DNA from 4 places in the Lysinibacillus sp. S1 genome. Region 1 is predicted to be linked to each of the others. Evidence: riboswitches for the same ligand, from Rfam matches in the RefSeq annotation. Region 1 holds a riboswitch; each other region holds the start of a gene.
The links. Region 1 has a riboswitch for cobalamin ahead of metE (5-methyltetrahydropteroyltriglutamate--homocysteine S-methyltransferase). Riboswitches for the same ligand answer to the same signal wherever they lie in the genome.
Positions count from the first base shown of each region.

Region 2: linked by a shared signal. The riboswitch ahead of ACHZEU_RS23285 (energy-coupling factor ABC transporter permease) and the one ahead of metE (5-methyltetrahydropteroyltriglutamate--homocysteine S-methyltransferase) in region 1 are both predicted to bind cobalamin.
Region 3: linked by a shared signal. The riboswitch ahead of cobT (nicotinate-nucleotide--dimethylbenzimidazole phosphoribosyltransferase) and the one ahead of metE (5-methyltetrahydropteroyltriglutamate--homocysteine S-methyltransferase) in region 1 are both predicted to bind cobalamin.
Region 4: linked by a shared signal. The riboswitch ahead of ACHZEU_RS16380 (FecCD family ABC transporter permease) and the one ahead of metE (5-methyltetrahydropteroyltriglutamate--homocysteine S-methyltransferase) in region 1 are both predicted to bind cobalamin.

Region 1 covers NZ_CP173154.1:354,947-364,095, forward strand. Annotated here, with positions in the region: gene metE (5-methyltetrahydropteroyltriglutamate--homocysteine S-methyltransferase) at 1-2,205, opposite strand, end outside; cobalamin riboswitch at 2,379-2,559, opposite strand; gene ACHZEU_RS01870 (Lsa family ABC-F type ribosomal protection protein) at 3,125-4,606, shown strand; gene ACHZEU_RS01875 (hypothetical protein) at 4,638-5,027, opposite strand; gene ACHZEU_RS01880 (DUF3888 domain-containing protein) at 5,148-5,888, shown strand; gene ACHZEU_RS01885 (DinB family protein) at 5,916-6,383, opposite strand; gene ACHZEU_RS01890 (GNAT family N-acetyltransferase) at 6,399-6,923, opposite strand; gene ACHZEU_RS01895 (response regulator) at 6,995-8,101, opposite strand; gene ACHZEU_RS01900 (ATP-binding protein) at 8,098-9,149, opposite strand, start outside.
Region 2 covers NZ_CP173154.1:4,618,479-4,623,346, reverse strand. Annotated here, with positions in the region: gene cobJ (precorrin-3B C(17)-methyltransferase) at 1-1,000, opposite strand, end outside; gene ACHZEU_RS23290 (ferredoxin) at 1,005-1,376, opposite strand; cobalamin riboswitch at 1,522-1,704, opposite strand; cobalamin riboswitch at 1,957-2,142, shown strand; gene ACHZEU_RS23285 (energy-coupling factor ABC transporter permease) at 2,291-3,037, shown strand; gene ACHZEU_RS23280 (energy-coupling factor ABC transporter substrate-binding protein) at 3,041-3,313, shown strand; gene cbiQ (cobalt ECF transporter T component CbiQ) at 3,319-4,092, shown strand; gene ACHZEU_RS23270 (energy-coupling factor ABC transporter ATP-binding protein) at 4,089-4,868, shown strand, end outside.
Region 3 covers NZ_CP173154.1:1,484,042-1,493,190, forward strand. Annotated here, with positions in the region: gene ACHZEU_RS07830 (MerR family transcriptional regulator) at 1-346, opposite strand, end outside; gene ACHZEU_RS07835 (methionine gamma-lyase family protein) at 501-1,754, opposite strand; gene ACHZEU_RS07840 (trimeric intracellular cation channel family protein) at 2,096-2,701, shown strand; gene cobT (nicotinate-nucleotide--dimethylbenzimidazole phosphoribosyltransferase) at 2,796-3,851, opposite strand; cobalamin riboswitch at 3,943-4,119, opposite strand; gene ACHZEU_RS07850 (hypothetical protein) at 4,539-4,934, shown strand; gene ACHZEU_RS07855 (rhodanese-like domain-containing protein) at 4,979-5,281, opposite strand; gene hfq (RNA chaperone Hfq) at 5,377-5,607, opposite strand; gene miaA (tRNA (adenosine(37)-N6)-dimethylallyltransferase MiaA) at 5,705-6,607, opposite strand; gene ACHZEU_RS07870 (alpha/beta fold hydrolase) at 6,594-7,511, opposite strand; gene ACHZEU_RS07875 (glycerol-3-phosphate dehydrogenase/oxidase) at 7,515-9,149, opposite strand, start outside.
Region 4 covers NZ_CP173154.1:3,286,806-3,295,954, reverse strand. Annotated here, with positions in the region: gene dapF (diaminopimelate epimerase) at 1-775, opposite strand, end outside; gene ACHZEU_RS16385 (heme ABC transporter ATP-binding protein) at 828-1,619, opposite strand; gene ACHZEU_RS16380 (FecCD family ABC transporter permease) at 1,625-2,671, opposite strand; cobalamin riboswitch at 2,817-3,004, opposite strand; gene ACHZEU_RS16375 (biotin transporter BioY) at 3,158-3,754, shown strand; gene ACHZEU_RS16370 (YdhK family protein) at 3,858-4,427, shown strand; gene ACHZEU_RS16365 (response regulator transcription factor) at 4,470-5,171, opposite strand; gene ACHZEU_RS16360 (ATP-binding protein) at 5,149-6,543, opposite strand; gene ACHZEU_RS16355 (NADPH-dependent FMN reductase) at 7,027-7,569, opposite strand; gene ACHZEU_RS16350 (nitroreductase family protein) at 7,633-8,250, opposite strand; gene ACHZEU_RS16345 (ring-cleaving dioxygenase) at 8,321-9,149, opposite strand, start outside.

The DNA of each region.
Region 1 (9,149 bases):
CGTTTTTAAGCCACAATCTGGATTCACCCAGAATTGATAACGGTCCAGCACCTGTAGACTATCTTTCATAATAGCGAGCATTTCATCCTCGCTTGGTACACGAGGGCTATGAATATCATAGACGCCTAAGCCAATTCCTTTTTTATAGGGCTGTACTTGTAGTGAGGTAATAAGTTCCCCATGACTTCGTGATGTTTCTATGGAAATCACATCTGCATCTAGTGCGCTAATTGGTTCGATGAAATCATTAAACTCACAGTAACACATATGTGTATGGATTTGTGTTTCATCTTTGACACTAGATGTCGCAAGCTTAAAGGAATTGACAGCCCACTCTAAGTAAGCCCCCCATTCCTCCTTTCTAAGCGGTAAACCTTCTCTTAACGCTGGCTCGTCCACTTGAATAATTGATATACCTGCGTTTTCTAGTGCTTCCACCTCTTTACGGAGTGCTAATGCAATTTGATAAGCGACATCTTTACGGGACAAATCATCTCGCACAAAGGACCAATTTAATATTGTTACTGGCCCTGTCAGCATGCCTTTTACAAATCGCTTCGTTAGGCTTTGGGCATAGGCGGATTCTTTTACGGTAATTGGTGAAGCCCATGCAACATCTCCATAAATGATCGGAGGCTTCACACAGCGTGATCCATATGAAACAACCCACGCTTTCTTTGTAAAGGCAAAGCCAGTCAGCTTTTCACCGAAATATTCAACCATATCTGTACGCTCAAATTCACCATGAACAAGTACATCGATATCTAATTCCTCTTGTATGGAGATCCAGCGCTTTGTTTCGTCTTCTAAAAATGTTTCATAGGCTTCATTCGATAATTGTTTCTTTCGCCACGCATTACGATTTCTTTTCACTTCATCTGATTGCGGGAAGCTACCGATTGTAGTTGTTGGAAACAGCGGTAATCCTAAGGCTTGTTGTTGGATCGTTTGTCGCTTCGTAAAATTACTGTGTCGTTCAAAATCTTGCTTTGTCACAGTTTGAACGGCTTGATGAATTAACTTATTTTGGCGGATTGGATGTTTTTTTAGAGCCTCAATCGCCTTCATACTTTCTGAAAAATTATGTTGTAAGGAACCATCTTTATCTCGTCTATATTTAGTCAGCCCCGTGATTTCTATGATTTTCTCATCTGCGAAGGCCAGAGACTGCTTTAAAACAGGGTCAAGTTCATTTTCAAGAGAGGTTGTGATTGGAACGTGCTGTAGGTTACTTGATGGTTGAATCCATAGTTCAGCAGCATGACTTAGCTGTTCAATGGCTTGAATCGTCGCATTGACTTCCGCCAGGTTTGAACGCCAAATATCACGGCCATTCACTACCCCTATTCCTAATACTTTATCCTGCGGGAAACCAAATTGACGAAGTGACGCCATATTTCCTTTATAGCCATGAACAAAGTCCAAACCGAATCCTTGAACAGGCAATGTACTTAATGCTTCATAGGCACTTAAAGCTTCGAAATAAGTCTGTAGCATTATTTTAGCCTCAGGAACGGCAGTGGCTAACTGGTCATACATTTCTTTCACCAGCTTTATCTCTGCTGGATCAAGTGTTAAGACGAGGGATGGCTCTTCTAGCTGAATCCAAGTGGCACCTGCATCCACTAATTCTTTTAATACCTGCGTATAGAGTGGTAATAAAGCTAATAAGTACTCAACCTGTGTTAATTTGTTGTAGCCTTTCGTTAACTTATAAAATGTATAGGGACCAATTAGTGTCGGCTTCGCAATGATACCGAAAGTTTCCTTCGCCTCTAAAAAGTCGGCTAACACTTTATTTTCTGTTAGTTGTAAGGCTTGTCCCTCATACTCTGGAACAATGTAGTGATAATTTGTATTAAACCATTTTGTCATTTCACTAGCTACGGCTGTTTTGTCTCCTCTTGCTACACTGAAGTAGGTATGAAAATCGACTTTACCACCTTGCCAGTTAAAGCGCTTTGGAACTAAACCAAACATCAAAGCTGTATCTAACATTCTATCGTAAAACGTAAAGTCGCCAACTGTCACCATATCGATTCCAAGTTGCAGCTGCTTGTTTATTCTTGATAAACGGATTTTCTTTAATTTTTCCTCAAAGTCCTCCTCAGAAAGTTCATTGCGCCAAAATGCTTCTAGTGCTTTTTTCCATTCGCGTTCCTCCCCTATATAGGGATAACCGATCAATGTACTTGTATAGTTCATGTTTTTAAGCTCCTTTTTTAGAAAAAATAAAAAGCCATTCTCCTATTAGGAAAATGGCTGCATGTTAAAATTAATAATGCTAAAACAATACGAAAAAGTATCTACTTTCGCATAAACGTTATCGCACAGTGCCTATTTGGTCACTTTTCACCACCTATTTCCACGTAGGTATTTGGTGTGTACTAGAAATTGGCAGGTCTCCTGGCTTTCCATCAACACGCCTCACAGCCTTCCCAGTTTCCCCAGTGGCATTTGTGATTTGCTCCGAATTACAGTTGCGGGACAGCGTCGGATTTGCACCGACTTCCCTTTTAAGCCAAACTTTCATTTGGCACCAAGTCTTACACAATATTCAATTATGCTCCTACTATAGCACATATTTCAGAATAGTAGAAATTATTTTTCAACTATTATATAAATTATTTCTATAAATATTATAGGAATTGTTGTATAGTACTAAATGAAAATAAGGTTACATTGTATTCTGTAAAAAAATTTGTTACTATAAAAAGACAATTATGAGAGGACTGATGAATGGACAATGAAGAACTAAACTATATTTTTATTTGAATTGAATGATTTCAAACACAAAATATAGGGTTAGTCTATCCATTTTTAACTATCAGTTTGCATTTTATTTGTCATGACACAAATGGCAAATCGCATTTATTCAGAGAAAGACTAATCCTTCCAATGTACAATTGGAGGGTTTTTTTCTTGCTTTCATAGTTGATTTTGTACCTTTCATTTACCCATAAAGGAGAGGAAAAAATATGAGCGATTCAGAAACTATTGTAACGCATGTAACACTCCGTATAAGTCGTTAATATCCATCTGCTTATACGGAGAAATGAACCATAGATGGATAGACCGACTTTGTATGAAAAGTAAACTGTTGCAATACAAAGGAGGAATTATCATGTCCATGATACAAGTACAAAACCTAACTTTTTCTTATCCAAGCAGCTTTGACAATATTTTTGAGAATGTCAACTTTCAAATCGATACGGATTGGAAACTTGGATTTATCGGTAGAAACGGACGAGGTAAAACAACATTCTTTCAGTTGTTATTAGGAAATTATGAGTATAGCGGAAAAATCATCTCTTCTGTAGACTTCACTTATTTCCCCTATCCAGTTTCTGATCCAAATAAATATACCCATGAAATATTTGAGGAAATTTGTCCTCAGGCAGAAGATTGGGAATGTCTACGTGAAATAGCTTACCTACATGTAGATGCGGAGGTCATGTATCGTCCTTTTAAAACATTATCCAATGGCGAACAAACAAAGGTGCTGCTTGCTGCGTTGTTTTTGACAGAGGGTCAATTTTTATTAATTGATGAACCAACCAATCACCTAGACACGGATGCAAGAAAGACGGTTTCCGATTATCTTCGCAGGAAAAAAGGATTTATTTTAATTTCACATGACAGAAGCTTTTTAGATGGCTGTGTTGACCATATCCTATCGATTAATAGAGCCAATATTGACGTTCAAAGTGGAAATTATTCTTCTTGGAAGTTAAATTTTGATCGTCAGCAGGAACACGAAGAAGTAACCAATCAACGACTGCAAAAAGATATCGACCGATTAAAACAATCCTCAAAGCGTTCGTCAGGTTGGTCTAATCAAGTGGAAGCCTCCAAAAACGGCACAACCAATTCAGGTTCCAAACTGGACAAAGGCTTTGTTGGACATAAAGCAGCCAAGATGATGAAACGAGCGAAGAACCTGGAATCCAGACAACAAAGAGCTATTGAGGAAAAATCAAAACTGCTAAAAAATGTTGAAAAAACCGAGTCATTGAAAGTAGAGCCATTGGCATATCCATCAAAAGAAATGGTTGTTGTCACGGATGTATCGATTCGGTACGATGACCATATCGTGAATAAGCCTATTAGCTTCAAAGTGGCACAAGGGGATCGAGTTGTTTTAGATGGCAAAAATGGAAGCGGAAAAAGTAGTATGTTAAAACTTATTCTAGGTAATCCCATCCAACATACAGGCTCGATAAAGTTAGCTTCAGGTCTAGTCATTTCCTATGTTCAGCAGGATACATCCCATTTAAAGGGATTGCTATCGGAATTTATTGAAGAGCATGGTATTGATGAGACGTTATTTAAATCAATCCTGCGCAAGATGGATTTTGAGCGTATTCAATTTGAGAAGGATATCTCTCATTATTCTGGTGGGCAAAAGAAAAAGCTGCTGATTGCTAAAAGCTTGTGTGAGAAGGCTCATTTATATATTTGGGATGAACCACTCAATTTTATTGATATCTATTCACGCATGCAGATTGAAGAGCTCATAAAAAGCTCTCATCTCACAATGGTGATTGTTGAGCATGATCAGGCATTTCAACAAACTGTAGCAACGAAAACGATAGCGATGTCATAAAGAGAAGAATCCATTTATGGATTCTTCCTTTTTAATGATATTGAAACCAATGGATCCATTTAGAATTTGTCTCTTTTACGATATATAGCTCACCTAGTGATGCACTTTGCGCTGGCAGTAATCTTGGAAACCTTAATCGAACAAACCAGGAGTGATTAGCCACATTTTCTCCACAGAAGTTCACCGCCATTTTATAGTAATTCTCCTCCATGCCAGTTAATATGGGCATGGGCTTTATCACCTCAATTTGCCACTCCTGATAATCAGGGCTTGAGCCATATACTTTTGGAATGATGTCAGCTAATGCTTGACTAAGCTCGTCTTTGTCTTTCTCCGTTGTTCTCATCAATACATCTGGATTTGGACATTTTAAGCCTTCAGGTTCTGACCCCGAAGTAGCTGTTGGAAATAACAAAAGCATACATAAAAAGGGCAGTATTATTTTTCCCATTGTTCAATTCCCTTTCTTTAAAAATGCTCGATAATTTGCTGTGATTGGTGCACTCTATAAAGTATCATCCTGCAGAAAGGTCACTATTCCATGAAAAAATTTGCTTATGTTTTAATGTTTATCTTCACTATGTTCATTCTGCCATGTAAGATTTATGCGCAAAGTGAACAAGCTGATGAGCAACTAATCAGGGACACATTCATTACAATCCTTAATCCATTTATCGAAAAGGAAATTGATCATTACTATGGCTATCCTAAGCAGTATGGCTTGTATGATGTGAAAATTTTAAAAATTGTCAAAGAAAGTCAGTTTAGCTTTAAAGTTAGCGTGGAAGTTACGACCTTTGAGCATGCGCATTCCCCACCCTACAGTAAGGAAATCATTACGTTTGAAGTCAGTCCAACTGGTGTCAGCACACTTCGCTATATACATGAGGCAGATGATGTAGAAAAGGCAATAAACGCATTCTATAGGGCAACACTGTTAGATATACAGCAGAGTTTTAAACTGGACTTAGCATCGTATACTTCCTACCGATACGATCAATTGCAATATCAAGCTGAAATTAATAATGATATGAAATCCCTTGCTATGATTGCAGAGGAAATAGTGACCCATATTTTATTTCCTGAGCGAAAGATTCCCTACAAAAATGTCATAGACCCTGTCACTTTTATTAAGGGTAATATAGGTTATATGCTCTTTAAAAGGGCGGATGGTACAAATGTAAGCTATCAGTTGCAAAAGAAAGACGGCACATGGATCGTAAAAGATAAAAAAAGTAAGCCAGGTAAGAAAATGGAGGATCTGTTACCATGGTATATATAGAAAAATGAAGCCAACTGATTCCATCAGTTAGGCTTCATTCTTTAAGAGCGTTTGCATCATACTTTTTATAATTCCCATGTGAAAATTTTCATGGTTCATATGAAAGACAACCATATCACCTAATGTTTTCATACCTAAAAAAGGTTCTTTAAGCGGTTCATGTAGATGTCCTGCACAAGCTTGTTCAATAAGAATTGGTTGTTCCTCTAGGAGCATAATGATTTGATCCATTGTTGGCGGTTGCTCAGTCCAGTCATCTGGTTTACTGCCACTAGGAAACATTACATGATAGGATAGGGGCAAATGCCTTTCTTGTGTAACAGCTGGAAAAACGGTATGATCCCAACCAACTAATAGATGACCAGCATTCCAACGAATATTGTTATGATGTCCAGCGGGTATCTGATCAGCAATATTCTCAGGGATCGTACGTAGAAATTCAACAGTCCAATTACGCCACATTTTCATTTGCATAAATAATTGCGCTTCGTTCATATACTAGCTCCCTTTCTACACGTTTTCAGTTATATTCGATATCAATTTATAGTAAATTACGGTTGCTTCTAATTCTCTATCTGGTGAAATAGTATATTGCGGAATTTTCCCTACTTCTTGGTAGTCTAATGATTTATATAATTTATTGGAAGGATCCCCTTCTCTCGTATCTAAAACTAGCAAGGAACGGTTTTCTTGTTTTGCTCGTTCCTCTGCTTGTTGCATCAGCGCTCGTCCAATACCGTTGCGTCTAAAGTTGGGATGTGTCATTAACTTGCAAATTTCAGCACGATGAATGCCATTTGGTTTGCTAGTTAAATGCAATTGAATACTACCTGCAATTTCATTATTTATTTTCGCAATGAACAGTAAGACATCTGACGCTAAGACAGATTGCCAATATTTTATCGCTTGTTCTTGTGTGAGTGGAGGTAAAAAACCTACGGATGCTCCTTCATCTACGACCATAATCAATAATTCAGTAAGCTTCTCCAAATCTTGCTCAATATGGTGAAGCTCAATTATTTCAATCTTTTGCATGCCGAAAGCATCTCCTTTTTATAAAATTATTACCTACTATTAAAACAGAAATTACTTTTCCGAAATCGTTTCTAAACGTTGAGTAAGAACTCGTTGTATTTTCTATAAAATTTTTCTGGCACAGGGAGATCAATTTCAGCTAATTTTGCCTCTATAGATTCAAAGAATTTTATACATTCTTGTTTCCTATTTTGTTGAATTAAGAATTCTAACAATTGAAACATATACTGTTCATTGTATTCGTCTAGCTCTAAAAGCTTTTGTAGGCAATTATACTTTAATAAAGTGTGGGCAACGTCTGTACGTGCAATATACTGTTCAAGCACATGTAATACAGATTGCTTTAAGCGGAGCCTGATTTGATTAACCCATAAATACTCCTCATCTATTAAAAAATCACCCTCATAGCAATTCAATAACTGCTGAATGGATTTCTCATCATGTTGATCCTGCTCCAATAGTTGATTCAGCTCATCATAATCAGTTTGAATTTCCGCATTTAATTTATAGTGATTATTGACCAAGAGTATGGGATCTTGAATACCATTGTCCTTTAATATCTTTCTTAAATGATAAATAGTTGTATGTAAATTACTAGCTGCCTTTTCAAAGTTCAAATCTGGCCACAATTCCTCTAAAAGAACTGCATTTAACATAGGCCGTTTTTGGTGAAATAGTAAATATAAAAATAGTTCACGTACTTTTCTTGTTCGCCACTTAATCACATTATGTTGAACATCCAGTAGATAAAAGCTGCCTAATGTATGCGCATATAATGAGTTTTTCTTCTCATCCCTCGGCGCCACCGTCACGACCATTTTTTTCTGTGCTTTTGTTAACGCATTAATCAGTCGTTTTTCCTGTACTGGCTTTAATAAATAATCTGTTGCCTCAACTTCAAAAGCCTCCACGGCAAATTGTGTATGAGCTGTAACAAAAATGATTTGTAAGGATGGTTGCTTGTGTAGGAGCTGCTTTGCAAGTTGCATACCGTGTGTGTCAATCATTTCAATATCTAAAAACACTACATCAATTATTTCTTTTTCAAGAAACTGGAGGGCCTCAGTTGAATTTGTAAATGTTCCCTTAATGTTAATCTGAAATTGGGCAAGTTGTTTAACCATAATAGATAAAACATCAATGGCCAATTTTTCATCATCAACGATCATTATATTCATGTGACACCACCCTCTGGTAATAAAATGACAATTGTTGTTCCCTTTCCTTCTTCGCTGTAAATTCGTAAACTAGCATTTTTTATTAATTTAAATTTCTTTAATGGATTCATAAAGCCAATTCTTGTACTTTCTTCATTTAGCAATTGGTGCAATTTTTCTTCTGAAATTCCTACACCATTATCATAGATTTTAATTCTTACAAATTGTCCCTCTCTCTGTAGGCTTAATTCTATGGTCCCTCCCTCTACTTTCTTAGAGATACCATGGAACACTGCGTTTTCAATTAAAGGTTGAATGGACAATGCAGGGATTCCTAATTGTATCGATTCGTCAATATCATATTTAATACGTAAACGATCTCCAAAGCGCATTTTTTCAATTGATAAATAGGCTTTTACAAGCTCCATCTCCTCATCAATGGGGACAATGCTATTTCGATAATGAACATTCAGTTTTGCACGGAAATAAGTGGCTAAACAATAAAGAGCTTCACGTGTGTTTTCCATATCTGTATAACTTAAACCAATAATCGTATTAAGTGTGTTATATACAAAATGTGGTGTGACCTGTGAATATAAATAGTTCATTTCTACTTCGATTGCATCGATTGATGATTGTCGAACAGCCAATAAAGATTCAATACGAATAAAAAGTTCATCGGTAGAAATCGGCTTTTGTAGATAATCATTCGCCCCTACTTTTAACGTTTGCAGTAAGTCAGATTGCTTCATAACTGTAGTTAAGATAATTATTGGTAGTTCCAGCATATCATATTGTTTACGTACACGTTTACATAACTCATAACCTGACATGCCATTCATCATTAGGTCGATTAACATACAATCTACATGATTGGTTTTAATATAATCGATCGCATCAAAGCCGTTATCTAAGGCGATCACTGTATATCCCTTTAAACTTAGTGCTTCCGTTAAAGTTTTTATATTGACATGGTTGTCATCTACCACCAGTATTTTTTTATCGCTTCCTTTATAAATAAGGGGCAGTCGAAGCTGTATTTCTGTATCTGTATGTGATGTAATGATAG
Region 2 (4,868 bases), 450 kb from region 1:
GCTTCGGTGTTACTTTGACTGCGCTTGTCCCTTTTACCATTGCAAGTGCCGCTGTAGCCATTTCAAGAGCTGTTTTTTTCGGCTTTGGCGTAGCGGCTATACTGGGTTTATTAAAGCGCCCTGCATTAGGGTCAGCCGTAAAGTCATTTCGCGCTGTTCCTGTCTCTTGGTTCATTGCRCAAGGTTCATTTTCTTCGCGTAAACGTTGATGTGGACGTAATGGCTGTTTCTCTTCACCCAGGGTATATTTACGTTGGTAACCGCGGGGCGTAATCATCTTATTGTCATAGAAAAATGTTGACGAATTCCCGATAATGACAGTTGTCAACATACCAATATCATGTTCTAGCATTTCTGCTAGTGTTGTCATGGTCACTTCTTGACGTTCTCGATAGGCACTTTTCACAAGCCCAACTGGTGTGTCTGGCGAACGATATTCTAAGAGTATTCGTTGAGCCTCGACAATTTGTCTTGTTCGACGTCCACTTTTAGGATTGTATAAAGCAATGACAAAGTCCGCCATTGCAGCTGCCTCGACACGCTTTGCAATTAAATTCCAAGGTGTTAGATGGTCACTCAAACTGATTGTACAAGCATCATGCATAATAGGTGCACCAAGTATGCTAGCGCATGAATTAATCGCAGAAATCCCAGGAACAATTTCAACTTCAATTCCTGTTGCTTCTGTCCAGCCTAGCTCAATTAACACCTCATAGACTAATCCTGCCATGCCATAGACGCCTGCATCACCACTCGAAATTACTGAGACGATGTTCCCTGCTTCGGCTTGACGAACGGCTTCCTGTGCACGCGACACTTCTTCTGTCATGCCTGTACTAACAATCGATTTTGCACTTACTAAATCTTGAATCAGCTCTACATAGGTTTTATAGCCTATAATCATATCACTTTGTTGTAAAGCCTCTACTGCACGTGTCGTAATATGCTTAAAATCTCCAGGTCCAAAGCCTACTACGAAAATTTTTCCTTTTTGCGCCATGTTGTTACCCCTCTTTCACCTTTTCGATCCCTTTAATGGCAGTTGTTTGAGCAGTACGCTGTAATGTACCTTCACGAAGTGTAAAGACATGTTCGTTGTATAAGGATTCATGATGTAAATCTTGTACTAGTGTTCTAGCATGCTCTGTTGATGGCACACGATACCAGTTTCCTTGAGGATAAGCGATTACCACACAAGCATCCTTGCAGCGTCCATTACAGCGCGTTCTTGTCGTATGTATTTCCTGATCGAGTGCTTGCCGTTGTATCTCATCTCGAATGGCTAAGGTAATTTCCTCCCCATCCTTTTTCATGCAGCTACTGCCATTGCAAATAAAGAGATGTGTTTTCATCCCCTCTAAATTCCAAGTTGTCATCTTCTGTCTCCCCTCATTTGCTTTTTGGAAAAAGAAAAACCTTTACTCTATAACGAAGAGTAAAGGTTTTGTAGAAGCCAAATAAAAACGAATAGAATGAAATACAGGTACCCGCTTTCGCTTCAACTTCTCCCTCCGAAAAGTTTGCATGCACAATCAAATAAGCAGGTTTCCTGACTTAAGCTTCATTTTACTGTCGCACCTTCCCAAGTTTGTACCAGTGGCTTTGCGATTTCATCAGCTATTACAGTAGCGGGGGCTGTATTGGATTTTCACCAATTTCCCTATTATCTCGAGCTATTCGAGCACTTATTGACGTTTTATATGAAATTTTTATTAGAATTTTAAATAGAAAACTGTCTTTATCATATCTTATTATTTTAAAATTTCAATATTTCTTTAAAAATTTATGACAAATTTATCAATTTTGAATGGAACTAGATATGAAATTTATATAAATCTATATAATTTGCGCACAAACTTTTATCAGAATATTCACCGTTGACCTTTAATTTTAAAAATTTTATAAAAGGTATAGCATATTTATGGAAATTCATGTTACACTTTGTCGTGAAATCTCACAATTTGAATGTTTTTCGGTGCAAAGTGCTTGTCATTTTGCTTAAAAGGGAAGCCGGTTTGAGTCCGGCGCGGTCCCGCCACTGTAATAGGGAGCTTTATAGAATATGTCACTGTCCAACGGATGGGAAGACCTATAAAGCATTGAACTAGAGCCAGGAGACCTGCCGAAAAATAAGTGATCGTTTCAACCTACGAGGATAGGTGTGCGGCTTAGCAGATGAGACTGTTATTTGCTTTTTTAGCTATGCACTTTTCCACCTAAGGAGAAGTGCTTTTTTTAATTACGCACGCAATATTCTAAAAATCTATTAATTAGTTAGGAGGAAAGCTTTTTGAAATTATCATGGTGGAAACTTAGTTATTTTTTACTGGCCTTTTTAATCGTGCCAAAACGTGCCTTTGCCATGCATATCATGGAAGGTTTTTTACCAATCGAATGGGCTATTTTTTGGTGGGTGATCTCTATCCCATTTATCATTCTAGGATTGCGTTCTATTCGAAAAACCATTGATGAAAATCCTGAAACAAAAATGCTTTTGGGGCTTTCAGGGGCCTTTGCCTTTGTGCTATCCGCCCTAAAAATCCCTTCAGTTACAGGTAGTTGCTCTCACCCAACTGGTGTAGGACTTGGGACAGTACTCTTTGGCCCTCTAGCAATGAGTGTAATTGGAACAATCGTTTTATTATTTCAATCTTTATTATTAGCTCATGGAGGAATTACAACTTTAGGGGCTAATGCCTTTTCTATGGCTATTGTTGGTCCTTTTATTGCTTACTTTGTCTTTAAAGGGGCTCAAAAAGTAGGGTTGTCATTTTCACTAGCCATATTCTTTGCAGCTATGCTTGGTGATTTAGGTACCTACATTGTGACTTCTGTACAACTAGCACTAGCCTTTCCTTCAGAGGTTGGAGGCTTTATGGCATCCTTTACAAAGTTTGCAGGTATTTTTGCCTTAACTCAAATTCCTTTAGCAMTGAGTGAAGGAATTTTAACGGTCATTGTGATGAATTTCTTGAAAAAATACAATGTTAGCGAATTAAAAACGTTACGTGTTTTCTCAACAAAGGAGGCACATTAACAAATGAAAAAAAATTTATTGTTATTAGCAATTGTTGTGTTGTTAGCCATCATTCCCTTATTCATACAAAAAGGTGCTGAATTTGGTGGTGCTGATGGAGAAGCAGAAGCAGCTATCGGTGAAATCAATGCGGAATATGAACCATGGTTTGAAAGTCTATGGGAGCCACCAAGTGGTGAAATCGAAAGCTTATTATTCGTGCTACAGGCAGCTATAGGAGCTGGCTTTATTGGCTACTTCATCGGCTATATGCGTGGCAAACCCAAAGAAGGTTAACCATTATGTTACTCATTGATAAGTATGCCTATCTGAATAAGCRAGCGTCCGTTCATCCGRTAGAAAAAATGATATTTTCACTTGGACTACTTCTCATAACGCTCAWCATGAGAGATGAACGACTTTCACTCATWACATMTWTTGTAATGAGTMCTTTTATCAWTTTAGGTGCAAAAATTCCGCTTGCATACTACGGCAAATTATTATTGCTACCTAGCTTTTTCTTATTAACAAGTCTCGTATCTATTTTACTTTCCTTTACATCATCAACGAATACACTCCCTGCCCATATTTGGTCGTTTACATTTAGGAATTGGACTGTCTTTATTGGGAATGCAAGTGTTTTAGCAGCGCAACAGCTGTTCTTTATTGTCCTTGGTAGCATTAGTTGTTTATACTTTTTAATTCTAACCACTTCCGTACAAGGAATATGTTATGTGCTACGACAATGGCGACTTCCCTCTTTATTAGTGGAGCTCGTCGAACTAATCTATCGTTTTATTTTTATGTTTTTAGAAAGCATGCAAAATATACATCTCGCCCAGCAAGCACGTCTTGGCTATCATTCACCGATGCAATGGCTACGCTCTGTCTCCATGCTTATTGTGGCATTATTTGTGGAAATGTTTCAGCGTAGCCGAGAGCTCAACAATGCCATGCAATCACGTGGAGGCGAGGCTGTCTACTGGCAAGAGATGGGCTCTTATAGCAAGAAAAATTGGCTAGGCATGGCAGCTATTTTACTAGTCCTCATCGTATATGGAGGGTATTTTACATGACAGCATTTTATTTTAAACTCAACCAATTATCTTATGCCTATGCGGATGGTACGAAGGCGTTGTCAGATATTACATTAGACATTCCAAAAGGTAAAAAAATCGCCATACTCGGGCATAATGGCGCAGGAAAATCGACTTTATTTCAGCATCTTAACGGTATTTTAAAACCTACAGCTGGAACGATTGTATTCGAAGGCAACGATCTGGAATATAGTCGAAAAGCTTTAAAGGCCCTACGCCAAAAAGTCGGCATTGTTTTTCAGAATGCAGATCATCAGCTTTTTTCAGGGACCGTCAAGCAAGATATAGCATTTGGCCCATTGAATCTCGGCTGGTCTACTGAAAAAACGGAAGAAAAAATAGCATGGGCCGTTGCGCAAACCGAAGTGAAAGATTTGCTTGATAAACCCATTCATTTTTTAAGCGTAGGTCAGAAAAAACGTGTAGCAATGGCAGGTGTTTTAGCGATGGAGCCCTCTGTCCTTTTGTTAGATGAACCAACAGCAGGTCTTGATAATTATTATGCTACACAAGTATTACAATACTTAGCCAAATTAGATGATGGTGAGAGAACCATTTTACTAGCAACCCATGACATACCTCTCGCCTATGAATGGGCAGATCTAATCATTGTTATGGAGGCTGGAAAAATTATTTATAACGGTGATCCAATCACCTTGTTTTATGAAGACGAATTGTTACATCGCGCGCATCTTGAACGTCCATGGATTTTTGAAATGGTCATAGCTTTGCAAAAAAAGAAGCTATTGCAGGAA
Region 3 (9,149 bases), 1.1 Mb from region 1:
TGGACGATTTTTGCATGCGCTGTGCTTGACGCATTTCTTCGCGCATAATTTGACGTAATTCTGAATCACTTAAATCTTGCTCATCAGTTGTTGCAACAGGATTTTTCTTTTTAGCAAATATTTTTTTAATCTTCGCCATATTCATACCCTGTTCTAAGTAGTCTTTAACCTCAAGCAATGTATCGACGTCATTCAGTGAAAACATACGTCGATTGCCTTCTGTTCGGTGCGGCTCAATTAAATGGTGTTCTTCATAATAACGAATTTGTCTTGCCGAAAGCTCTGTTAATTGCATCACGATACTCATCGATAATAACGGCATAGTTCGTCTAATTTCACGACTCATTTAAGTCCTCCTCCAATACCCGCTTATCATATAACGAAATTTTTTTACTGTCAACCAACCATGTAAGGTTATCTAACATGGTTGGCACTATTTTTTTCAATCTGATTAAAAATTGTAAAAAACTATTCATATTTAGGCTTTATCTATTGTCTTGTTATGCTTTTTGAATGGCTTGAACTGCACTGCAAATAGCAAATTTAACGTGTTCATATGTTAGTCCGCCCTGGATAAATGCTGTATATGGCGGTCGTATCGGGCCATCCGCTGTTAGCTCAATGCTGGACCCCTGAATAAATGTTCCAGCCGCCATAATGACATCATCTTCATAGCCTGGCATATAGGCTGGCTCAGGAGCATAATGGGCATTTATCGGTGAGTTCGCTTGTATTTCGCGACAAAAGTCAATCATTTGCTGAGCTGTTTGGAACGATACTGATTGAATTAAATCTGTACGCTTCGCGTGATAGCTCGGAGAAGTGCTCATGCCGATTTCCTCAAGCATTGCAGCTGTAAATATCGCCCCTTTTAGTGCTTGCGATACAACATGTGGTGCCAGGAAAAATCCTTGATAAAAATCACCTAGTGTATTTAATGTGGCCCCCGCTTCGGCTCCAATACCTGGAGATGTCATACGATAGGCACATTTCTCCACTAAATCTGCTCGGCCAGCAATATAGCCACCAATTTTAGCCAAGCCTCCACCTGGATTTTTAATGAGCGATCCTGCCATTAAGTCAGCACCGACCTCTGTAGGTTCCTGCGCCTCTACAAACTCGCCATAGCAGTTATCTACAAATATAATAGCTTTCGGAGCTATTTTACGTACCTTTACACACATTTCTACAATTTCTTCAATTGTAAAGGATGGACGTGTTGCATAGCCTTTTGAACGCTGAATCGCAATCATTTTGGTTTGTGCTGTAATGGCCGCTTCTACACCTGCCCAATCAATGACCTGATTATCTAGTAAATCCACATGTCGATAACCGATTTTATAATCTTTCAGTGAACCTGTATCTTTATCACCACCATCGACAATGGATTGCAATGTATCATATGGCTGACCAGAAATATAAAGCAGCTCATCACCAGGACGCAAAACACCGAATAGACTAAGCGTGATTGCATGTGTCCCTGAAATAATTTGTGGTCGGACTATGGCTGCCTCTGCACCAAATACTTCCGCATAAACACGCTCTAGATTATCCCGTCCCTCATCATCATAGCCATAGCCGTTTGATGGATGTAAATGATAATCACTTACTTGATGCTTTCTGAAAGCTGCTAGCACCTTCTGCTGATTGTAGAACGCCATTTCTTCTACCTTGGCATGATAAGGCCGAACTTGCTCCTCTACTTTTGCCGCTAATGACAGCGTTTCTGTTGATAAATTTGATGTAAACGTCATTCTTTCTTCTCCATTTCACAATGTCTCGCATTTCAATCAGGAAGATTTATTGACTATCTAAATTGACTTCAATCACTCTAGAATTCCCTAACCAACTACTGGTATATGAACGCTTTTGACGAATGTTTTTCTTTATTTTAATCACATTTTATCAATTTGTATGTGCACCTGTAAAACTTGCCTATTGTTTCTAAGGGGATTTTACGCTAAGCTAATGTGCGGACTTATTTCAAGAAGCGTATTTAATGACCGATTTTGGCTATTAAATTCATAGATTCTGTTACGTAAAAAGTCTTTTAACTTTTAATAAAGTTTATTTATTGATAGAAGGGGTGAAAGGGATGGCTTGGGAGGTTTTTAGTATTATAGGAACAATTGCCTTTGCTATTTCTGGGGCAATTATTGCCATGGAAGAAGAATACGATTTATTCGGTGTATATATACTTGGTATTGTGACTGCTTTTGGTGGAGGAGCTATTCGAAATTTACTCATTGGACTACCTGTCACAACGCTTTGGGGACAGGATATGATGTTTCAAATAGCGCTTGCTGCGATTACGATATTCTTTATTTTTCCGCATCATCTGATTCAACATTGGCATCGTTGGGGTAACTTCACAGATGCGATTGGCTTATCAGCATTCGCTATTCAAGGCGCACTCTATGCTGTCAAGCTTGATATGCCAGTGAGCGCAGTCATTGTAGCTGCTGTTTTGACAGGTTCAGGTGGTGGTATTGTACGAGATTTATTAGCTAGAAGAAAACCATTAGTTCTCCGTGATGAAGTTTATGGTGTTTGGGCAGCTCTTGCTGGACTGCTAATCGGATTCGAGGTTTTTACAGGGGACATATTCCTTTATATTTTATTCGCAGTGATTACAGCTTTACGTATTCTTTCCTATATGATGAAGTGGCGCTTGCCATTACGAAAGTTAAATCGTGCATAACCATTCAGCCAATGACCAAAAATTAAGTCATTGGCTGTTTTATTGTTTAAGCTAATGTTTCATTCCTTATTTGATTAAAAAAGAGACATTTAACTTACCTTTTTAACAACTGCATTGATTCTTCTAAAGTCACCATGTTTTTCATCATCGAGCAAGCTGCATCTAAAAGAGGAAAGGCTAAGGCTGCTCCAGAACCTTCGCCTAAACGCATATTCATATGCAACATCGGTTCAATGCCCAGTAAGGCAGCGGCAATTTTTGCCCCTGGTTCCTCTGAAGCATGGGAAGGAATGATATAATCGATTACTTTTGGTTCGAGCTTATAAGCAATGAGGGCGGCTATAGTCGAAATAAATCCATCAATGACAACGGGTTTACGATGGGCAGCAGCGCCAAGAATAATACCTGTCATCGCCCCTATCTCTAACCCTCCAACCTTAGCCAGAACATCAATAACATCACTTGGATTAGGCTTATTTAAGGTAATTGCTTTTTCAATAACTGCCGCTTTATAGGCAATGCCTCCTTGGCCTACTCCTGCACCAAACCCCGTTACTTCGATAGGGTTGCATCCCGTCAAAACAGCTAATATCGCAGCACTTGGTGTTGTATTGCCGATGCCCATTTCTCCAGTCCCAAGTACATCAGCACCTTTTATGATTTCCTCAGTGGCCACACGGATTCCTACTTCTATCGATTGAATGGCTTCTTGTTTGGCCATAGCTGGACCGTGTGCCATGTTATCGGTACCGTATTTAATTTTATGAATAATGACACCTGCATCAAGTGAAATATCTTCTTTTACTCCCACATCTACTGTGACCACCTTTGCATTGGTAATCCCCGCAATCGCACAAACGCCTGTACCCCCCTTAGGAAAATTTAATGTTTGAAAGACCGTAACATCTTGTGGATTCGTGGTTACACCTTCCTCGCAAACACCATGATCTGCAGCACAGACAATCATCACCTTTTTGTCGACCGTCGGATATAATTGTCCTGTTATACCAGAGAGCTGTACGGCAATTGATTCTAGTTTACCCAAGCTACCCGGGGGCTTACAAAGCGCATCAATCCGCATTCTAGCTTGCTCCATACTTTTCATATCAACCCCTTGAATGTTTTGAATCGTGTCTTGTAATAATTGCATGATTATTTCTCCTCTCGTTCTCATTAAGACAAAATAAAAAGTCTGTAGTTTATTGTCATGACAAATAAACTACAGACTTTTCCATCATCTATATCTTCTAAAGCATGTAGGCAGGTCTCCTGGCTCAAGTTCAACACCTCATAGTACCTTCCCAGCTTTTCGCTAGTGGCATACACTATGAAACTCCCTTATACAGTGGCGGGTCCGCTAAAGCTTTTCACTTTATTCCCTATTCTCCCTAGTGGGCACCTATTGCTTTTATGTAATTATGTTAAATCTACTTTACAACTTTTTTAGTGTCAAGAGGAAAAAATTTTTTGAGTGTTAACTTAGTACATACTCCAATTCCCAATATAAGCTTATCAATAGCCTGTGAATCTTTCACTTGATTCCTAGTCTTCCTTAATTATTGCTTTTAAAGATTTCTCTATGCCTAACACTCAGCTTGTACAAGAACTAATTACTAAATCAATTGTCTTAACAAATAAACTACAGACTTTTCCATCATCTCTACCTTCCGTAGCATATGTTTTGCCAATTCACTGAGTAATGTTGAACATAAAAGTTGAAAACCTTAATAATCTGTTCAATGTAAACATAAATTATTTCTAAAAATTCAGTATTCAGTTGATTAAAATTAGGGTAAGTATCAAATAGTAAAACGATGAAAAGTTAGGAGTAGATACGATGAATGCAAAAGAATTAAGAAACGCTATTGCTGAAACCTGTGAAACGCACGATAGCCTCTATGCCAAACTCGTAAAACCGATCAATCAGTTATTAATCAATATCGACGCTTCGATCAGCGAAGAGACAGCAAATAAAATACTAGAAAATTTAAAATTATTTCATAGTGGTGATAAATACATTACGGAGTGTCATTTCGAGGAGAGTCAAAATTTCTTGAAAGATGGCATTGAGCTTCTCCAAAAAGGGGATTTGGCGAATGGAGCACTACAAATTTATGGAGCTGGTCTAAACTTTGCTAGTTATGCTTCAAAAGTGCAGGGACAAAAAAATGTTAATATCTACAAAAACTTTGAAGAGAATTTTAATTTTATCATGGACGCCGTGAAAAAATAATCATGAAAAAAGAAAGAGTATATGCTCTTTCTTTTTTTCATGATTTATTTAAATTCTAATTCTCCATCATAAGCCAGCATGCCGCCTTCAAGGTTTGTTACATCAAATCCTTGTGCCTCTAAGTAAGCACACGCATTGGCAGAACGAGCTCCAGCCTTACATACAATAATATATGGCTTTTCTACATCTAATTCCTCTAAACGTTCAGGGATAGTTCCGAGTGCAATATGTTTAGCACCTGGGATCATGCCATGTGCTACTTCATCCTCTTCACGAACATCGATAATATATAGGTCCTCATTTGCATCTAACAGATCTAATAATTGTGTTGTTTCCATTGTTTTCATAAACTTTGTCCTCCAAAATATCAAATTCCACTATCATTATAGCTTGTAGCAAAAAAAACAGCCAGTGTGAGAACACTAACTGTTTAACATACTTATTATACTTCTGTCTCTAAAAACTCTATTTGTTTTGCTGGTACGAATGTAGAAATGGCGTGCTTGTAGATTAGGTGCTGCTTATTTTCAGCATCAAGTAGTAATACTGTAAAATTATCATATGATTTCACAGTCCCTTTTAACTGAAATCCGTTTAACAGAAATACAGTTACAAAAACACTGTTTTTACGTAGTTGGTTCAAGAACGTATCTTGCAAATTGATTGATTTCATCAAATAGCCTCCCTACTAACTTTCTACCTCTTCATTCCTATAGTAGCATGTTCTACCAATTTATCAATTAGTAATTTTTAGAAATTCTTCTTTATTCTTATAATCGATCATCCGGCGTAATAAAATGGACATCCATTTTATTACGGAAATAAGTAAGCTGTCTTTTTGCATAGCGACGGGAATTTTGTGTTAAGCTATCAATGGCTTCCTCTAGGGTACATTTGCCATCTAAATAATCATATAATTCTTTATATCCGATGGCTTGTATAGACTGCACACCACGGATATTTTGCTGCCATAGTCCCTTCACCTCTTGCAGAAGACCATTTTCCATCATTAAATCAACACGACGATTAATACGGTCATATAGCACGTCACGGGACATGTTTTGACCTAACCCTAAAATAACATGATTGTAAAGGGGTACTTCCCCTCGATTTTGTGCTTCAGCTGCTTTTGATACACCGCTTAATTCCAGCATTTCTAATGCACGAATAACACGACGTGTATTGTTTGGATGGATTGTCTCCGCTGTTTGAGGGTCTAGTTGTTTTAGTTTGTCATGCATTGCCTCAGGGCCAAGCCTTGCTAATTCCTCATAGTAGGCTTTTCGTGCTTCTTCATCTACTTTTTCATCAGTAAATTGGAAATCATAGAGGACAGCTTGTACATATAAGCCAGAGCCTCCTACTATTATAGGTAATTTTTGACGAGCTTGTATTTCCGCGATCTTCGCACGTACTAATTTTTGATAATCTGCTACCGAAAAGGGTTCTGTAGGCTCTAAAAAGCTTAGTAAATGATGAGGAACGCCCTCCATCTCTTCTTCGGTAATTTTAGCTGTCCCAATATCGAGCCCTTTATAAACTTGCATGGAATCACCATTAATGACTTCACCGTGATATTTTTTTGCCAGTTCAATGCTTAATGCCGTTTTACCTGAGGCAGTCGGCCCCACTATTGCTACGACCTCTGCCTGCTGCAATTTAGTTTCTATCATATTTTTCTAACCACCGTAATAAAACTTGAAAGACCGCTTCTTGATTGTCTTCATTTAAAATTTCATGTCGTTTATCCTCGAATAAATAAACCGTTACATCCTCTACCCCCACCGCTGCTAATTGTTCAGCAACTTTGTAAACGCCTAGCCCCTGTTCACCAACTGGATCCTTACTGCCACTAATCAAGAGAATAGGAAGGTCTTTTCTTACTTTTGCTAATTCTTTTTTACGATTTAGTGTGGCAAAGCCAGTTGTCAAATCCACGAAAAATTGATTCGTTGGAATAAAGCCACAATAGGGATCATCGATATACTTTTGCACCTCTTGTTGTACTGAACATAACCAATCATAGGCAGTCTTCGGATTGGGAAATCGCTTATTAAAGCTACCAAAGCTCAATCGATTTAACAGCTTACTTTCAGTTTCTTTTCCTAGCCCCTTAGCTAAAGCCTTGGCTACTAGATTTCCTACAGCATGCAAGGCTGTCACATTTCCAGTGCCACAGAGAATAACATTGTCTACTTGCTCTCCATATAATTGAATATAGCGTCTAGTAATGAAAGAACCCATACTATGGCCAAAGAGAATAAATGGTACATTAGCGTATGGTGCGTGAAGTTGTGTAATCACTTCATGAGCATCTTTTACAACACGCTCAAAGCCGTTTTCTTCAGCAAAAAAGCCCAATGTCCCATTATATGCTGCCGTTTCACCATGCCCACGGTGATCGTGCATCGTCACAACATAGCCTGCTGTGTTGAGTGTTTTCGCAAATGTTAAATAGCGACCGCTGTGCTCTGCCATGCCATGCAAAATGTGAATATGTCCAATACATGGCGTTGAAGGCTCCAATGTTCGAGTGAAGACAAATTGTTCATCCGACATTTGAATATAACGCTCCATCCCTTACTCCCCTTCTTTCACAAAATTTGTTGCATCGTTAATGGCTTGCTCTAATTCAGCAATATACCTATTTTTTTGCTCCTCCGTATAATTCAAGCGTTGTTGCATCACCTGAATTACTTGCTGTTTATAAAGCTTTACTGCTTCAATATCGAAGTATAATAAACCAGTACGACGAATAAAGAAGTCGCTTGGTGTATAGACCATTTCAGCTTCAATGCCATACAGTAGCATAGCATGTAAGGCAAGAGGCATTGTACTACCATGTTCATGTAAAAATTTCACGCGATCAAATAAAGCATCTACATTCGTGCCATACTTTTGTACAAGCTGCTTGGCTTCATCATAATTTAAGCCATACTGTACGCCTTCTCGTGCTTTATAGGCAATATAGTCAGGGAAATTTATAGCGTTAATTCCCTTTGCACCGGAAAGTGCTAGCTCACGTGTTAAACAGGCACTTGCATGCTTGTAACGACGGGTCTTCACAATTTTATCGACAATCGTTTCAGCCATTTGGCGATAGCCCGTAAGCTTGCCACCAGCGATTGTCATTAAACCACTTGGCGCTGTCCAAATTTCATCTTTCCTTGAAATTTCTGATGGATCCTTGCCTTTTTCATAAATCAGTGGCCGTACGCCTGCCCAAGAGGATTCTATTGTGTCTCTTGTAATAGTAGCTGTTGGAAAGACCTTTTTTGCAGCCTCGATTAGATAATCCACATCTTGCTGTGTTGCCACTGGATGTACAGGATTACCTTCATAGACAGTATCCGTCGTCCCTACATAGGTTTTGCCATCTCGTGGAATGGCAAAGGCCATGCGACCATCAGCAATATCAAAATAAACAGCTTGCTTTAGTGGAAAATCCTTTTGTTTGATGACAATATGAACGCCCTTTGTTAGACGTAATTGCTTGTTATCTGCTACTTTATCTTTTTGTCGTACGTCATCAACCCATGGACCCGTTGCATTCACAATTTGGGCGGCATGGACATTGAGCATTTTCCCCGTCACATGATCCCTCACTTTAATGCCAACAAGCTTTTTCTTTTCATAAATAAATTCCGTCATTTCAGCATAGTTGAGGCAAAGCGCTCCATATTCAACAGCCTTTTTCAATACTTCAATTGTTAGACGGGCATCATCTGTACGGTATTCCACATAATAGCCACCGCCGACTAAGCCATCTTGATTGAGTAAAGGCTCTAATGCCAAGGTTTCCTGAGCATTTAACATCGTTCTACGTTCATGTTTTTTGACACCTGCCAAGCGGTCATAGACCTTTAATGCCATAGATGTTGTGAAGGGACCGAGTGAACCCTTTTTATATAAAGGTAATAGCATTTTTTCAGGCGTTGTGACATGTACAGCATTATCAAAGACAATTTCACGCTCTCGCCCTACCTCGGCTACAACTCCTACATCAAATTGCTTTAAATAACGCAGACCACCGTGAATCAATTTGGTTGAACGGCTCGACGTACCAGCTGAAAAATCCTGCATATCAATTAATGCGACAGAAAGGCCTCTTGATGCGGCATCTAATGCAATTCCTGCACCTGTAATACCACCCCCAATGACTAATACGTCAAAGCTATAGTGCTCTAGATAATATAAAATTTTTGGTCGCTGCTC
Region 4 (9,149 bases), 1.8 Mb from region 1:
TGACTAAGTCACCGCCACTAAGTTGGACTACTATCTCTTCTCCCTTCTGACAAAAACCATTTAATATAGCAGCCACTACCGCTGCACAAGCACCTGTCCCACATGCCTCTGTTATACCCGAACCTCGTTCCCAAACGCAGCATTTTAATGCCTTCTCATGAACAACCTCTACAAACTCAACATTGCAGCGATAAGGAAATCTCATATCGTTTGCTATAATACCGCCTAATGTTCTTAATGGTGCTTGCTCGATCGCATTCACAAAAACTACGGTATTGGGATTGCCCAAAAACAAAGCTGTTACTAAAAGAGTTTGTTGGGGTAAAGGAAATATTTCATTGATGACAAGCTCATTTGGGTTTCCTAACATCGGAATGTCTTTGCGCAATAAGAGAGGCTTGCCCATATCGACAATCACTTCTATTACACGATTGTCTTGCACCACTACCTGTACCAGCATAATCCCGGATTTCGTTTCAATCGTAATTAGCTCTTGTCGTACAATATGACGTTCAAAAATATACTTAGCAACACAGCGAAGACCGTTACCACAATTTGTCCCCTCAGATCCATCTTTATTAAATACACGCATACCACAGTCAGCAATTTTAGAGGGTTGGATAATAATCAATCCATCTGAGCCAATACCAGTATGGACATTGGCCATTTTTTGAGCCAATTCACAAAAGATATCTTCCTTGTAATCATGTTGGAAAAGATCAAGATAGATATAGCTGTTGCCAATACCATGCATTTTCGTAAAGGCTATTTGCATACAGTCACTCCTTAAAGGTTGTTTTATGTATCTAATAGAAGATGACACTTTTCTATATTTGGCTAAACCCCTTCGTGAACTGTTCAGGAACATATGTAAGATACGGCTTCCCTGTCATTGGATGTATTTGAATATCCGCAAAAACACCAAATACATCTTGCAGCACTGTTGGCGTAAGTACTTCCTCTGGTGTACCATGACAAACTATTCGCCCTTGCTGTAAAACGTAAATTTGATCGCAATACATAGCAGCAATATTCAAATCATGTAAAGCTGCTACTACGGTTAAATGCAAAGTCTGAATTAAATCCATAAGTTGAAGTTGATGTTGAATATCTAAATGATTCGTCGGCTCATCTAATATTAATATCTGTGCTTGTTGAGCGAGTGCCCTTGCAACCATGACACGTTTTTTCTCGCCACCAGAAAGCGAACTAAAGCTTCGTTTCTCTAAATGCGATATGCCCGTTTGCCTAAGAGCCTCTTTAACAATTTGAAAATCTTTCTCTTGATCAAGCTCTAACAGCTTTTTATGTGGGGTTCTTCCCATACTGACTAAATCATGCACAGTGAAATCAAATAATACGGGTGTCTCTTGGCTTACAACAGCCAAATTTTTCGCAATTGCTTTGCTTGATTGCTTTAATATATCTTGCTCATTTAATACTACCGAGCCACTTTCAGGTTTTAGGAGACGATACATATTTTTTAACAATGTTGATTTTCCGCTCCCATTAGGACCAATTAATCCAACAAATTGCTTTTCTTTTATTTGAATACTTACATCATGCAGTATACGCTGATCGTAAATGGAGAATGATACTTTTTTCGCTTCTAATGTCATGGAAGTTAATCTCCTTCACCGAAAGAATAATTGTTACGACGGAGAAGCCAAATGAAAAATGGTCCTCCACAAAAAGCTGTAATAATACCAATTGGCATTTCCTGAGGAGCAATAATAATTCGAGCAAAGGCATCTGCCCACACTAAGAATATTCCACCTATTAAAGCACTGATAGGTATTACGTATTTATAGTTTGAGCCCACAATTAAACGCACAATATGGGGAATAATCAATCCCACAAATCCTATAGAACCACTAACTGCGACAAGCACACCTGTTAATAGAGATACTAGTAGTATTAACTGAATACGGAATTGCTGAAGATTAACGCCTAATGTCACTGCCGCCTCTTCTCCTAGTAATAATAAATTTAAATTGCGATAGTGTAGCCACAGTAGCCCAAATACAATAAAGAATACGAAAGCTGGAATCACAATATTATTCCATTTGGCTCCAGCTAAACTACCTAGCATCCAAAACATAACAGCCTTTAAGGCCCCTTCTTGCTTTGACATCATTAAAATAAAGTTAGAGATAGCCGTTAAGATAAAGGACACAGCCATGCCTGCCAATAGCAAGCGGAAAATAGAGACACGTCCCCCAACACGTGATAAGAAAAAGACAAGTGCAATGGCAAGTAATGAACCAAGGAATGCGGATACTGAAAGAGCGTAAATACCTAAAAATGAAAAGGCTCCTAAAATAATCACAGAAGTAGCTCCGACAGCTGCCCCTGAAGAAATCCCTAGAATATACGGGTCTGCAATAGAATTACGTACTAGTGCCTGAATGGCTGCCCCTGCAATAGCTAACCCCGCTCCTACTATCGCAGCTAGCAAAACACGAGGTGCTCTTATTTGCCAGATGATGATTTCCTGAGAGCGACTCCAATCTTGCTCGATCGAATTTTGTATAAAAGGAATTTTAGAAAGAATGACTTTCCATACATATAACGGTGTAACTGTAACTGAGCCAACRATTACAGCAAAGGTCATTGAAACAATTAATACCATGAAAAGTACGAAGGAAAATAACATAAATTTTTTATTCATCTGTTTTAAACTCCTACTGAATATTGATGAATGAAGCAATAAAAAAAGGTATCCCATGCGAAAATGCGCATAGAAATACCCAAGATTAAACAAAGTCAGAAAAATATCCAGCTATTGTCCGTAATTGCTTGCATCCTCGTGGGCATTACAGGTATTACTAAATGGCAGGTCTCCTGGCTTCGATTCACTATCCTATAATTGCCTTCCCATTCTTAAACAGTGGCAAATCATATTATAGGATTCATCGTTACAGTTGCGGGACAGCGTCGGACTTCCACCGACTTCCCTTTTAAGTGACATTCAAAATGTCACACCAATAGTATTTGAAGTTATAAAATTGTGACGATTCTATCATACATTTTTATAGATAGATAGTCTACTTCAATTTAATTCAGTAATTGCGTTAACTTATACAAATAATAAAGTTGACACAAATGTATTCGTTTTTTACACTAGCAGTAATAACTTATAAAACGAGGTGAAATCATGGCAACTGTTACACAACATAGTCACCATAAGTTAAGAACTGTTGACATTACCTACATTGGATTATTTACAACGCTAATGATGGTGGGTGCTAATATCACTTCCTTTGCACCTTTTATGGTAGTAGGTGGTGTACCCATTACGCTTCAAACCTTCTTTGCAATTTTAGCAGGGCTTATTCTTGGTAGTAGAAAAGGTGCGCTCGCCTGCACAATTTATATGTGCGTAGGATTGGCAGGAGCTCCTGTCTTTGCTCGTTTCGGGGGTGGAATTGGCCAAATTTTAAGCCCTACCTTTGGGTTTATTATTACTTTTATATTTGCGGCATTTGTTGCGGGGTTAATCGTAGAACGAAGCGGAACAAAGAAAAGTTTTATCGTAGCTGCTTTGGTAGCAACGGCTATAAATTATTTGATAGGAACAAATTGGATGTTTTTTGCCTATAAGCTATGGGCAAGTGCGCCAGAGAATTTTTCATATAAGCTCGCTTGGCTTTGGATGATTCCTCCACTACCAAAAGATATTATTTTAGCTATTTTTGCTGGTATCTTCGCCCATAGATTACAAAAAACATTGAAGATCATGCCCATTCAATAGCATATCTCCCCGCCAGACTAGAGAAATGTTTTTCATAGGTTATATCCATCGTTTCTGCATATTTATTTGCTACATTAGGAGCACATAGTGAGGAGGATATCATATGAAATTCAATAAAAGATGGTCAGTCGGACTATTATCAGTAGTCGCTCTAATTAGTTTATCGGCTTGTACAGAGGATCAAACAAAACCTGCGTCCACTTCTAATGAAGCTGCTGAAGAAATGGATCATTCTACAATGAACCATTCAAGTTCTGGCGAAGTACCAGTAACGTTAAAAAAAGCTGAAAATCCGAAATTTCCTATAGGAAGCACAGCCATTATTACAGATGGACATATGGAAGGTATGAAAGGGGCCGAAGCAACAATAGTAGGTGCCTATACTACAACTGCCTATGTTATTTCCTATGAGCCTACATCTGGTGGAAAGCGAATAGAAAAGCATAAGTGGGTAATTCATGAAGAATTAATTGACCCACAAGAAGCACCACTGGCTCCTGGAACAGAAGTAAAAACGGACGCAACACATATGGAAGGTATGGAAAATGCGACTGTCCTTATTGACGAGGCTGTGCAAACAACTGTATATATGGTTGATTATACTTCCACTACAAGTGGTGAAGCTGTAACAAATCATAAATGGGTAACAGAAGAAGAGCTTAGTCCAAAATAATAGAAAATAACCTCTACCTTCAATTCTGGTAGAGGTTATTTTCTAGCTTTTATGTTCCATTTGCTTTCTCTTTGCAGACTTATGCCATTTATAGCCGATGCCCCAAACGGTTTGCAAGTAATCATCCGCCGGAAAACCACTTTTTCTTAATTTTTCTCGTAAATTACGTACATGTGAATCAATGGTACGATCTTCAATCGTTACATCATATCCCCAAACGGCATGTATAAGGTGTTCTCTAGAAAATGCTCTATTTTGATAATCTAAAAATAGGGCGAGCATGGCAAATTCCTTTGGTGTTAATGGAATTGCCTTATGTTGAAAATATACTTCAAAGGACTCTCTATCTAAACAAAGCCCTTCAAAGTTAATCACTTTTTCTTCAGATATCGTTCTTCTTAATACAGCATGTATGCGTGCTAACAATTCTTCCTCATCAAAAGGCTTTAAAACGTAGTCATCAGCACCAAGATTTAAACCTTTTACAATATCAGCGTGTTCTCCTTTTGCAGTAAGCATAATGATAGGAACATCCCAAAACTTCCTAATTTCCTGGCAAACCTGCCACCCATCCATCTCTGGCATCATAATATCCAAAAGAACTAAATCCACATGCTCTTCTTCTAAAAAATGCAATGCCTCTTGTATAGAAGACATTGCTCTACAATTAAATAGTGGTTCCAAATAAAGGGTTAATAAATCTAACATTCTTGGTTCATCATCAATGCATAAAATCGTTTTCATTCATTTCTACTCCTTTAAATGATAATTCAAAAGTAGTCCCTTTATTTATTTCACTTCTAACCTTTATTTCTCCCCCATGTGCTTGTACTAGCTCCTTGACAATAGCAAGCCCAAGTCCAGATCCACCTAAAGCACGACTACGTGATTTTTCCACTCGATAAAACCGATCAAAAATATACGGTAAATCCTTCTTTGGAATTCCTTTCCCTGTGTCTTCAACGATGATGCTTAAAATTCCACTGTCTTGTTTTACAGTGACTGTAGTCATATCTCCTGGTGCACAATAGATTAATGCATTATTTAATAGATTAATCAGAATTTGCTCAAGTCTTGCTTCATCTGCACATAGTGTTAAGCCATTATCACAACGTACAACTAAATAGATACCTTTATCTTGAAAAGCGGGACTTAATTTTTCTTCAATGCTTGTAAAAAACGGCTCTAAATGTAAGCAATGTTTTTCAATTACAAATGAGTTTTCATCCATTTTCGCTAAATCAAATAAATCTTTGATTAATCTAGAAAGTCTATTTGTTTCTTCTATTATAATAGCTAAATACTTTTGACGATCTTGCTCTGTTAAATCCCGTTTAGCAAGAATGTCTGTATAGCCTTTAATAAAAGTTAGCGGTGTACGAAGCTCATGTGCAATACTCGATAAAAACTCCTTACGCTCTTGCCTTAGATGATTTAAATCATTGGATAAAAGCTGGATAGCATTTGATAAATCCCCAAGCTCATCTTTTCCATTCGTAGAAAGAGCAACTGTAAAATCACCCTTACTCATTTTCAATGTAGCCTCTTTCATTTGAATAAGTGGCTTAGCCAGCTTACGAGATAGAACAACAATGACTGCAATACTGACTAGACCAGATACAATACCCACGATGAGAAAATGCTTATTCAGCCGTTTCATTAATGCATGGATGGAATCGGTATTTTGAAACATAAATACATAGCCAATCGTTCCTTGCTGATTTTGAATAGGGCTTATAGTCGCAATTGCTTTAACTTCTTGCCAATTGTCTTGTAAAACCCTTCCTTCATAAGGTATTTCCCCCTCTATTTCACGAATCAGATCACTGATTTCTTGATGTGGCTGTGAGGATGCAAGGATTGTCCCGAAATGGTCAGTCACCACGACATCTGTACTTGCTTCTGATTCCATAAGAACGACATGTGCTAGTGTTTCATTATTGAAGTTCTGTTCTAATATAGTACGATGTGAATTTCCTCTCGCTTGTAAACGCTCTAGTTCCTCTTCCACTCTAGAATTCGTCAAGGAAACATGCAAAAAAAACATCATAAAGGTTTCAATACAAAACAATGTGATGAAGAAGATAATGCCCAGCTTTAATGATAATTTTCTCATCCGTAACCACCATTTTAGAATTTCTTAAAAGTATATCTTGAAAGTGTGAAGATTTCATGCAGAAGTAGCATCTTTCCAAACAAAAAATGCCCATAAGTATATTGTATACCTATGGGTCATAGTATTGAACATTCATTAGAATTTGTATGAAAAAGGCTTGCCGCTTCACAAGAATTACCATCTTAGCAAAGATTTTATGGGTAACTAATCACTTCTCCAAGTGCCTATCCTTTCTCTAATGGGCTATTTTATCCGTTACTGCTAATATGAAAAATAATCTCTTGATGTATGGTTGATGGGAGAGGAGCTAGCGTCACAGAGTAGACCCTAGAGCGAACGGAATTGAGGGAAGCGGCATCGGACGCTAGCGGAACCGAAATCAACCATTCGCCTTAACAAAAGAGCTTTTTTTGCTAGTGACATCCTCTTTTTTTCAACAATATAACCCATAAGTATATTGTATACTTATGGGTTATATTTTAATTAAACGTATTTTTTTGCCCAACTTAAGAAATTATCAATAACTACGTCAAGGAATTTCACTGTACCTTCATCAGTTAAATTGCCTTCTTCATCAAATTTAGTGTGAACAGCACCAATATAAACGTCATTACCGCTAAGTAATGGTGAGTTAATGCCTGGAGAGAATAAAATATCACGTAAATGTAATTGTGCTTTTACAGTACCTAAGTTCCCCATTGATGCACCCATAATGATAGATGGTTTGCCAATCATTACTTTATCTACACGAGATAGCCAATCAATAGCATTTACCATAACCCCAGGAACTGTACCATTATATTCAGGTGTAACCCAAAGTACAGCGTCTGCAGCTTTTACTTTTGCTTTAAAATCAAGAACTGCTTGTGGAGCCTCATTTTCAATATCTTGATTATACATTGGTAGGTCCTTTAAGCTTAATACTTCAAGATCTAACTTTTCTGTATAACGTTTTTGAATAAATTGAGCTAATTGCATATTATAAGATTCTTTACGGATACTACCTACGATTGCTACTACTTTCATGATGTTTCCTCCTAAATGTACATTATTCATAGTATTTGTATAGCTATTGTATTTTATACCATTTCAATAATAAATGGCAAATTCTTCAACTGGCTTGCGATACCCACGTAATCGACGACTGCTTTCTTTTTCTTTCCCAATAGTAATCATTAAGGCTATTTCATGTGTTTCTGGCACATTGAAAAGCTCACGCATTTTCTGATTATCAAAGCCAATCATTGGGCAAGTGTCCCAACCACGATTTTTCGCAGCTAGCATGAATAACATTGCAGACAGAGAAGCATTACGAATGGCTTCATCTTTCATGAATCCTTCACCGCGATCCTCATAAAATCTTGTATTCTCTGCTACAATATCCTCTAGTTCACCCGCTGTAATTATGCCTAAATCCACCATGCCCTGACTTAACTCAGCAGTATTTTTATATGCTTCCTTGTCACCTAGTACAAGAATTACACCTGAAGCTGAATGTACTTTATATTGACCATATGCTGCCTCTCTCACCTTTTCTTTCATATCCTCATCCAGCACAACAATATAATTAGCATGCTGTAAGTTAAATGCTGAAGGGGCAAGCTTAACATCCTCCAAAATAGGGCGTATATCTTCTTCAGTCATTTTAACGTCCTTGATAAAATTATTAGCAGAGCGACGCTTATCAATCAGCTTGGAAAATTCCATTTTTTTATCCCCCAATACAGTTATGTATACATCCAGTGGGGCTTTGCTTTCCCAACTGGATGAAATTGTGTTACTCATATTCTTTATCGAACATAATGGAACTTCTTACAGTGTCAATCGGACGAACAAGACTTTCAATCTGTTCACGTTTTGGTTCTAAAAATGGTGGTAATGACAGTTTTTCTCCTAATGTTTCATATGGTTCATCGCCCATAAATCCTGGACCATCTGTAGCCAATTCAAATAAAATCTGCGGAGCTACTCGTGCATACAATGATTCAAAGAAATGACGATTTACATAGCCAGAAGTGTGGAAACCAAAACTTTCGAAACGTGCAGTCCATTCATCTAATACCGAACGATCCTCTACACGAAAGGCAGCATGGTGAACAGTACCAAAACCTTGACGAGCAACGGGTAACACTGTGTTGTGCTCGACAATAATCTGGGCGCCATTTCCTCCCTCGCCTACTTCAAATAAATGGAAGTCCCCTTCATCTGCAATCTCTGTAAAAAGCATTACCTTTTCTAAAACATCCTTAAAGTATTTAAAATTAGCGACACGGACAAAAACTGGTCCTAAACCTGTAATGGCATACTCAAGTGGGATGGGGCCATTCTGCCAAGGCGTACCTGCCGCCACACCTGTATTGTGCTCATCAGAAATTAACTGATAGTGCTGATCATCAAAATCTACGAAAGATAGTGTTTTCTTACCAAACTGTTCTTTCATACCTGTATGCTTCACATTTAAACGGTCAAAGCGCTTTATCCAATAATCTAAAGCAGCATCCGTTGGTACACGGAAAGAAGTCTTTGAAATTTCATTTGTACCATGTACACCTTTTGGGATATTAGGGAAATCAAAGAACGTCATATCTGTACCCGCACTACCCTTA